3 regions of the Comamonas sp. FG99 genome follow, and region 3 is predicted to be linked to each of the others. Evidence: predicted binding sites of a transcription regulator. Region 3 holds the regulator's gene; each other region holds the start of a gene.
The links. The regulator sigma-54, encoded in region 3, starts transcription at its own class of promoters, with help from an activator protein. The targets are predictions, from matches to a motif close to TGGCANGNAANCTGCTTT.
Positions count from the first base shown of each region.

Region 1: the regulator sigma-54 is predicted to act here: its motif matches at 1,687-1,704, upstream of ACODRX_RS17560 (methanol/ethanol family PQQ-dependent dehydrogenase).
Region 2: the regulator sigma-54 is predicted to act here: its motif matches at 1,852-1,869, upstream of glnA (type I glutamate--ammonia ligase).

Region 1 covers NZ_JBMDII010000026.1:79,918-83,189, forward strand. The annotation lists gene ACODRX_RS17550 (sigma-54-dependent Fis family transcriptional regulator) at 1-986, shown strand, start outside; gene ACODRX_RS17555 (cytochrome b) at 1,063-1,596, shown strand; gene ACODRX_RS17560 (methanol/ethanol family PQQ-dependent dehydrogenase) at 1,750-3,272, shown strand, end outside.
Region 2 covers NZ_JBMDII010000025.1:34,223-37,494, reverse strand. The annotation lists gene ACODRX_RS16980 (hypothetical protein) at 1-209, opposite strand, end outside; gene glnA (type I glutamate--ammonia ligase) at 385-1,800, opposite strand; gene ACODRX_RS16970 (competence/damage-inducible protein A) at 1,945-2,781, opposite strand; gene ACODRX_RS16965 (EI24 domain-containing protein) at 2,778-3,272, opposite strand, start outside.
Region 3 covers NZ_JBMDII010000024.1:14,372-17,643, reverse strand. The annotation lists gene lptB (LPS export ABC transporter ATP-binding protein) at 1-697, shown strand, start outside; gene ACODRX_RS16485 (RNA polymerase factor sigma-54) at 725-2,278, shown strand; gene ACODRX_RS16480 (LysR family transcriptional regulator) at 2,279-3,178, opposite strand.

The sequences.
Region 1 (3,272 bases), on a different contig from region 3:
CGTCGCTGCAGTACCTGGATACCGGAGACCCGCAGGTCTGCGCCGTCATCCACAAGCTGCGCCGCGTCGCGGACCGCGACATCCCGGTGATGATCCTGGGCGAGACGGGTACCGGCAAGGACTTGCTGGCCCAGGCCATCCACAACGACTCGGCGCGGGCGCGCCAGCCCTTCGTGCCGGTCAACTGCGCCTCCATCCCCGAATCGCTGATCGAGGCCGAGCTGTTCGGCTACGAGGAAGGCGCCTTCACCGGCGCGCGCAAGAAGGGCGCCGTCGGCAAGATCGCCCAGGCCCACGGCGGCACGCTGTTCCTCGACGAGATCGGCGACATGCCCAGGCACCTGCAGGCGCGGCTGCTGCGCGTGCTCCAGGAGCGCAAGGTCAGCCCGCTGGGATCGAGCAAGGAGATCGAGGTGGACGTCACCGTGATCAGCGCCACCCACAAGAACCTCAAGGAGATGATCGCGCGCGGCGAGTTCCGCGAAGACCTGTACTACCGCCTCAACGGCCTGGTGGTGCGCCTGCCCGCGCTGCGCGAGCGCACGGATTTCGAGCTGGTGGTCAGGAAAGTGCTGCATTCGCTGTGCGACGGCGGCCAGCCGGTCGGCATCGCGCCCGCGGTGATGCAGCTGCTGGCGCAATACCGCTGGCCCGGCAACCTGCGCCAGCTGCACAACCTGCTGCGCACCGCGGTGGTCATGGTCGAGGACGGCGGCGTGATCGACACCCCGGACCTGCCCGACGACTTCCTGGAGGAGCTGCAGGCCGCCAGCAGCCAGGCTGCAGCGCCCGCCATGCCGGCCTCGGCGCCAGCCGCCGATGCGCCGCCCGACAGCCAGCGCCTGCAGGACATGACCATCCAGGCCATGGCACAGATGTTGCGTCTGCACAAGGGCAATGTGTCGGCCGCGGCCAAGGCGCTGGGCGTTTCGCGCAACACCATCTACCGCAAGAAGAACCTGCTGCCGCCCGACCTGCTCGACTGACGGCACCTGCGCACCCCGAGGCCTGCGCCCAGGGCCCCGGTCGGCCCCATCCCACGGCTGCAGGAGACCCACGATCATGGCGCAACCCCACTACGACCGCTGCTCGGTGCTGCTGCACTGGCTGATGGCAGCACTGCTGCTCGCCCAGCTGGGGCTGGGCCTGTGGATGACCGGGCTGCCCAAGGACACCGGCGGCCTGCGGGCCTACTGGTTCAACATCCACAAGTCGCTGGGCATGCTGCTGGGGCTGCTGCTCGCGCTGCGCCTGGCCTGGGCGGCGGCGCGCCCGCATCCGCAGCCCCTGCCGCTGGGCCGGGCGATGCAAAGGCTGGCCACCGCCAGCCACCGCCTGCTGTACCTGTTCATGCTGCTGTCGCCGCTGTCGGGTTTTCTGGGCTCGGTGTTCTCCGGCTATCCGATCCGCTTCTTCGGCCTGCGCCTGCCCAAGCTGGCCGAGCGCTGGGATGCGGCCAAGGAACTGCTGAGCTGCCTGCACCTGGGCTCGACCTATGCCCTCATGCTGCTCATCGGCCTGCACCTGCTAGCCTTCGTCCACCACCAGTTCATCCTCAAGGACGGCTTGCTGCAGCGCATGCTGCTCCGTAAATGAGCAATTGCCGCGTCACACTCCGCTCCACATTTGAACGGCCGGGCCACTGAGTGCGGCGCCAGGCCGCCCCCATGCCAGCACCGCCCGCGGTGGCATGCGTCTTGCGTAGAGGACAGCGCGATTCATCCACCACAACACGAGGAGCAAACCACCATGACCACTGCGGTCCCCCACCCCCTGCGGCTCAGCACGCTGTGCCTGGCTCTTGCGGCCACCCTGTCCCTGCCGGCCCACGCGGTCAAGCCGGTCACCTGGGACGATATCGCCAACGATGCCAAGACCCCCGGCGACGTGCTCACCTACGGCCTGGGGCTGACGGCGCAGCGCTACAGCCCGCTCAAGACGCTGAACACCAGGAACGTGGCCAACCTGCTGCCGGCCTGGAGCTATTCCTTCGGCGGCGAAAAGCAGCGCGGCCAGGAGGCCCAGGCCCTGGTGCACGACGGCGTGATCTACGTGACCGCCTCGTACTCGCGCTTCGTGGCGCTGGATGCGCGCACCGGCAAGCGCCTGTGGACCTACGAGCACCGCCTGCCCGAGGACATCCGCCCCTGCTGCGACGTGGTCAACCGCGGCCCGGCGATCTATGGCGACAAGGTCTACTTCGGCACGCTGGACGCGCGCATCGTGGCGCTGGACCGCGCCACCGGCAAGGTGGTCTGGAACGAGAAGTTCGGCGACCACAAGGTGGGCTACACCATGACCGGCGCACCCTTCATCGTGAAGGACCAGAAAAGCGGCAAGGTGCTGCTGGTGCACGGCTCCTCGGGCGATGAATTCGGCGTCGTCGGCTACCTGTATGCGCGCGATCCCGACACCGGCAAGGAGATCTGGGCCCGCCCCATGGTCGAAGGCCATGTGGGGCGCCTGAACGGCCAGCCCAGCACGCCCACCGGCGACCCCAAGGCCCCGAGCTGGCCCGACGACCCGAACTCCCCCACCGGCAAGGCCGAGGCCTGGAGCCAGGGCGGCGGCGCGCCGTGGCAGACCCCGTCGTTCGACGTGGAGAGCAACACCATCGTGGTCGGCACCGGCAACCCCGCGCCCTGGAACACCTGGAAGCGCACCGCCAAGGGCGACGACCCCAGGAACTGGCCCAGCCTCTACACCTCGGGCCAGGCCTATGTGGACCCGGGCACGGGCGATCTCAAGGGCTTTTTCTCGCACACGCCCAACGACGCCTGGGACTTCTCGGGCAACAATTCGGTGCTGCTGTTCGACTACAAGGACCCGAAGACGGGCAAGACGGTCAAGGCCTCGGCCCATGCCGACCGCAACGGCTTCTTCTTCGTGACCGACCGCGCCAAACTCGCCCAGGCCGGCGGCGGCCATCCCTGGAAGCAGAACGCCATCATCAACGCCTGGCCCTTCGTCGACGGCATCACCTGGGCCTCGGGGTTCGATCTCAAGACCGGCCTGCCGATCGAGAACAACAACCGCCCGCCCGAGCCCAAGGAAGGCGAGGAAAAGGGCGAGAGCATCTTCGTCTCGCCGCCGTTCCTGGGCGGCACGAACTGGATGCCGATGAGCTACAGCCCCGACACCGGCCTGTTCTACATCCCCGCCAACCACTGGGCCATGGACTACTGGTCCGAGCACATCACCTACAAGCCCGGCGCGGCCTACCTGGGCCAGGGCTTCCGCATCAAGAAGCTGCACGACGACCATGTCGGCAC
Region 2 (3,272 bases), on a different contig from region 3:
GCGGGCCGCTTGGCCGCAGCGGAATGCGCCGCTGGCCGCGTGCCCTGTACCACGGTGACATTGCCGCCTTCGATGGGCTTGCAGTTGCGGTTGCGGGTTTGCGAGGTGTCGTTGGTGTACTCATTGCCGCAGCGGTAGATCCTGTCCTGGGCCAGCACGGCATGCGCGCAGCCCGTCATCGCGGCCAATAACAGCAATTTCTTGTACATAACGGCATATGCCCTCGCTACTTCAGGCCGCAAGTATCCATCAAGCCTGGTGGCCCAACTGCAAATAAGCACAGTGTATGGGTAAAGAGGCGCGGGGCCGAAGACAGTTCCGCGCGGCGGATGCCACAACGAAAAAAGCGGCACAAGGCCGCTTCTTCGAGGATCTGCGCCGCGTTTACAGCGAGAAGTACATGTCGTACTCGGCCGGGTGCACCGACATGCGCATGCGCGTGACTTCGCTCATCTTCAGCTCGATGTAGGCGTCGAGCATGCTGTCGCTGAACACGCCGCCCTTGGTCAGGAAGGCACGGTCCTTGTCCAGCTCTTCCAGCGCCTGGTCGAGGCTGTGGCACACGGTGGGCACCAGCTTGTCTTCCTCGGGCGGCAGGTGGTACAGATCCTTGGTGGCGGCTTCGCCGGGATGGATCTTGTTTTCCACGCCATCCAGGCCAGCCATCAGCAGTGCGGCAAAGCCCAGGTAGGGGTTCATCAGCGGATCGGGGAAGCGCGCCTCCACGCGGCGCGCCTTGGGGTTGGCCACGTAGGGAATGCGGATCGAGGCCGAGCGGTTCTTGGCCGAGTAGGCCAGCTTGACCGGGGCTTCGAAGTGCGGAACCAGGCGCTTGTAGCTGTTGGTGCCGGGGTTGGTGATGGCGTTGAGCGCACGGGCGTGCTTGATGATGCCGCCAATGTAGTACAGCGCGTAGTCCGACAGGCCGGCATAGCCGTCGCCGGCGAACAAGTTCTTGCCGTCCTTCCAGACGGACTGGTGCACGTGCATGCCCGAGCCGTTATCGCCATGGTAGGGCTTGGGCATGAAGGTGGCGGTCTTACCGTAGGCATTGGCCACGTTGTGGATCACGTACTTCTGCAGCATAGTCCAGTCGGCGCGCTCCACCAGCGTGGAGAAGCGGGTGCCGATCTCGTTCTGGCCGGCGCCGGCCACTTCGTGGTGGAACACTTCGACCGGGATGCCCACGGATTCGAGCACCAGGGCCATTTCGGCGCGCATGTCGTGCGTGCTGTCGACCGGCGGCACCGGGAAGTAGCCGCCCTTGACGGTGGGACGGTGGCCGCGGTTGCCGCCTTCGAGCTTGGTGCCGGTGTTCCAGGGGGCTTCGTACTCTTCGACTTCGTAGAAGGTGTTGTTCGGATCGGTGCTCCAGCGCACGCCGTCGAACAGGAAGAACTCGGGCTCGGGGCCGAAGAAGGCGGTGTCACCCAGGCCGGAGGCCTTCAGGTAGGCCTCGGCGCGCTTGGCGATGGAACGCGGATCGCGGTCATAGGCCTTGCCGTCGCCCGGCTCGATCACGTCGCAGGTCAGCACCAGCGTGGGCTCTTCGAAGAAGGGGTCGATCACCGCGGTGCTGGGATCGGGCATGAGCTGCATGTCGGAGGCTTCGATGCCTTTCCAGCCGGCGATGGACGAACCGTCGAATGCATGGCCAGACGTGAACTTGTCTTCGTCAAAGTGCGACACAGGCACGCTCACGTGCTGCTGCTTGCCGCGGGTATCGGTGAAGCGGAAGTCCACGAACTTGACTTCGTTCTCTTGCACCATGCTCATCACATCTGCAACGGTCTTGGCCATCGAATTCTCCAAAAAAGAATATGCTCGGTTGAAAATTGGTATGCGGTATCTTAAGCAGTTTGCGTGCCAGCTCGATGACTCGGCATCAAGGCGGTTGCCACCCATCATATGCACCAACATGGTGCGGATTGATGGTTTTTTTGATCATTTGAGTTCTCGCACCATTTCGGCGCCGATTCTTGCACCACTTTGGTTCAATTGTGCTCGCAGCACCGGCCAGGCCTGTGCGACCGCCTGCGGCTCTCCCTTGACGCCCAGCTCGATATGCGGCTCTTCGCCCGCATGGCCGACGGAAGGTAGGCTGAACACCTTGACCGCCGGAAACTGCGCCTCCAGCGCCACCATGCAGGGCGCCAGCGCCGACTCCATCGCGCCATAGAGCTTGACCGAGCGCTCGGTCAGCGCCTGGCGGTGGAAGGCATCGGCATAGCGCGCATCGAGCACCGCGGCCATCATCGGCCAGGCCATGACCGGAAAGCCCGGCAGGAAATGGATCCAGCCGCCCACGCCGCCCACCGTTGCGCCGGCGCAGCTGAAGCCCGGGATCTTGTTGTAGGGGTTCTCGATGATCTGCGCCCGCTCGGGAAACACGCCCATCTGCAGGCGCTGGCGGTTGTCGGCGCGCTCGGGCTCGAACGCCTCGCCCTTCTCGCGCGCCATGTCCTGTATGCGTTCGCGGATGCGCTCGGCCGCACGCGGGTGCAAGGCCAGCGGCTGGCCCAGCGCCAGCGCCGCCGCCTGGCGGGTGTGGTCGTCGGGCGTGGCGCCTATGCCGCCAAAGCTGAACACCTGCTCGCCGCTGGCGAACAGGCGCGCTAGCCGCGCGGCAATGCCTTGGAGGTCGTCGCCGGCATACTCGGCGCCCGTCAGCTGCAGACCGCGCTCGGCCAGGATTTCTATGGCCTTGGCCAAGTGCCCGTCCTGGCGTTTGCCAGACAGGATTTCATCGCCGATGATGAGAACGGAAAAACGGTAGCTCATGGGGATGGAGGCAGTCGGGATGCAGGTGCTACAGGCGCTACAGGCGCGGCGGGAAGCTCTCGCGCCGGTGGTTCGGCATCGGCGCGCATCTGCTGCAGCGCGCCCAGGCAGAAGTGGATGAACCAGAGCGCAGAAAATGCAAACGTCAGCGCGTAAATCCAGATCGCCAGCGGCACCAGCACCACGAAACCGACGGTGAACACGATGCCCGAGGCCCAGACGATGCTGGGCGCGATGCCGATGTAGCCGGTGATCACGCCCATCAGCAGCAGCGGCCAGCGGTAGCGCCGCAAGATGGCATCGCGCTCGGCCTTGCTCGCATGCTCGGCCAGCGCGTCCATGCTCATCACGCGGTAGGTCAGCCAGCCCCAGATCACGGGCGGCACGATCAGCACCAGCGGCGGTATCAGCCACAGCGGAATCGTGACCACAAAGGCCATGCCGGCCAGCAGCGTGGCATAGAGCGCCCACAGCACGCTGGCCACCAGCCC
Region 3 (3,272 bases):
CCGCAAGGTGGTCAAGGACGTGTCGCTGTCCGTGCGCAAGGGCGAGGTCGTGGGCCTGCTGGGGCCCAACGGCGCCGGCAAGACCACCTCGTTCTACATGATCGTCGGCCTGGTGCGCAGCGACGCGGGCGACATCCTGATCGACGGCCACTCGGTGGCCAACATGCCCATCCACCAGCGTTCGCAGCTGGGGCTGTCGTACCTGCCGCAGGAGGCATCGATCTTCCGCAAGCTCAGCGTCGAGGACAATGTGCGCGGCGTGCTGGAGCTGCAGCGCGACGAAGGCGGCCGGGCCTTGCCGCGCAGCGAGATCGAGCGCCGCCTGACCTCGCTGCTGCAGGAGCTGCGCGTGGAGCACCTGCGCGAATCGCCGGCGGTGGCGCTGTCCGGCGGCGAGCGCCGGCGCGTGGAGATCGCCCGGGCGCTGGCCACGCAGCCGCGCTTCATCCTGCTGGACGAGCCGTTCGCCGGCATCGATCCGATCGCGGTGATCGAGATCCAGCGCATCGTCGGCTTTCTGAAGGACCGCGGCATCGGCGTGCTCATCACCGACCACAACGTGCGCGAGACCCTGGGCATCTGCGACCACGCCTGCATCATCAGCGATGGGCGGGTGCTGGCGCAGGGCACGCCGCAGGAGATCGTCGAGAACGCCGATGTGCGCCGGGTGTACCTGGGCGAGCACTTCCGCATGTGATCCGAGCGGGCCTGTAGAGTCGTGTCCATGATGCCCGGCCTGTCGCTCAAGGTTTCGCAGAACCTGACGCTGACCCCGCAATTGCAGCAGTCCATCCGGCTGCTGCAGCTGTCCACCCAGGAGCTGCAGCAGGAAGTGGAGCAGATGCTCGACGAGAATCCGTTCCTGGAGCGGGCCGAGGATGAGGCCGAGACAGCGGCGGAAGCCGCGCCGCGCGAGCCGGCCGCCGACGAGGTTGCTTCTGATTTTGTAGCTGATAGCGTGCGTGAGACAAGCGCCACCGCCGAGTTCGATGCCGAACCCGTGGCCGAGGTCAGCGCCGAAGCCCTGCCCTGGGAGGGCGACGACGGCCGCGACACCGCCACCGACGACTGGGGCGGCGACATGCCGGCGCGCGGCGCCGGCAGCGACGACGAGGACTACTCCGCCCTCGACCACACCCATGCCCACGAGTCGCTGCAGGACGCGCTGCACCGCCAGGCGCTGGCGCTGCGGCTGTCGCCCGAGGACCGGGCCGCGCTGTATTTCCTGATCGAATCGCTTTCGGACGACGGCTATCTCGAAGAGCCGCTGGTCGAGCTGGCCGGAAACCTGGCCGACGCGGAGGATGCCGAGGCGCTGGACACCGTGATGCACCACCTGACGGTGGCGCTGCGCCTGTTGCAGAGCATGGAGCCGGTGGGCGTGGGCGCGCGCAACCTGCAGGAATGCCTGGTGCTGCAGATCAAGGCGCTGCAGCGCGGCCGGCACAAGAGTGCCGAGGCGCTGGAGACGGCCCTGCTGGTCTGCCATGAGTCGCTCGATCTGCTGGCGCGCCGCGATGTGCGCAAGCTGGTGCAGCTCACCGGCTGCAAGGAGGCGGTGGTGCGCGAGGCCATGGCGCTGATCGCCGGGCTGGAGCCGCGCCCGGGGCGCCCCTACGCCAACGTGGAGCGCAACGTGATCGTGCCCGACGTGATCGTGCGCCCGGGCGCCGCCGCGCGCGCCGGCCAGGCGCCGCAGTGGCGGGTGCAGCTCAACCCCGAGGTGATGCCCAAGCTGCGCGTGCACGATCTCTATGCCAGCGCCATGCGCGGCCACAAGGGCGAGCAGGGCCATGCCGGCATGCAGCAGCGCCTGCAGGAGGCGCGCTGGTTCATCAAGAACATCCAGCAGCGCTTCGACACCATCCTGCGCGTGTCGCAAGCCATCGTGGAGCGGCAGAAGAACTTCTTCGTGCACGGCGAGCTGGCCATGCGCCCCATGGTGCTGCGCGAGATCGCCGACGAGCTGGGCCTGCACGAATCCACCATCAGCCGCGTGACCACGGCCAAGTACATGGCCACGCCGCAGGGCACCTTCGAGCTCAAGTACTTCTTCGGCTCGGGCCTGGGCACCGAGGCTGGCGGCAGCGCGTCCAGCACCGCGGTCAAGGCGCTGATCAAGCAGCTGCTCGATGCCGAGAATCCGAACAAGCCGCTGTCGGACAGCAAGATCGCCGAGCTGCTGCAGCAGCAGGGCATCGAATGCGCGCGCCGCACCGTGGCCAAGTACCGCGAGGCGCTGCGGATACCGCCGGCCAACCTGCGCAAGACGCTGTAGTCACAGCACCATCTGCTGCCCGGCCTGCAGCATGGCGTCGCGGAACTCCTGCGTCAGCGCCGACAGATGGCCTTGCTCGCGCCACAGCAGCGCCAAGTCGTGCTGCCAGCGCATGCCTTCGCCCGCCAGGCCCACCAGCCCGGCGCCTTCTGGCTGGCCCAGCGTGTGCGATGGCAGCATGCCGATCAGGTCGGTGTGGCGCAGCAGCTCGGTGAAGGCGAGCTGCGAGCCATTGCTCTCCACCGCGATGCGCGGCAGCGGCAGCCCCAGCCGCACGAAGCGCTGGTTCAGCCATTGCCGCAGGTAGATCGAGCTGGCGGGCACGATCCAGCGCTCGCGCGCCAGGTCGGCAAAGCCGCGCAGCTCCTGCAGGCGCGGATGGCTGGCGCTGACCGCGATCTGCACCTGCAGCGCGCCAATGGGCGCGACCGCGATCCCGGCGGGGATCTCGTCCGGGATCGAGGCGCACACCAGATCGACCTCGCCGGTCTGCAGCTGCGCCAGCAGGTGGGGGCTCAGGCTGGTGGAGACCGAAAAGGTGGCCAGCGGGCGCGATGCCAGGAAGCGGCGCATCACCGGCGACACCAGGCTGGGCAGCAGGTGCGGCAGTGTGGCCAGGCGTACCTTGCCGGCGCGCGCGGCGTGCATGTCGCCCATCTCGGCATGCATCGCGTCGAGCGTGATCGAGATGTTCTGCGCGTACTTGGCGAAAGTGCGGCCCAGCTCGGTGAGCGCGATGCCCTGGCGCGAGCGCTCGAACAGCCTGAGCCCGGTCTCGGCCTCGAGCCGGGCCAGGGTCTTGGTCAGCGTCGACTGCGACACGCCCAGCTCGGCGGCGGCCTGGTTCAGGCTGGGAAAGCGGGTGACCGCCTGGAAGGTCTGCAGGTCTTCGATGCGCATGGTGGTATCCCGGATATTCTCACAAGGCATTGCAATGCCAGCTTGTGGGAATTACTGATAACGGATGTCTTTCCTACACTGAAAACGCTGTAAC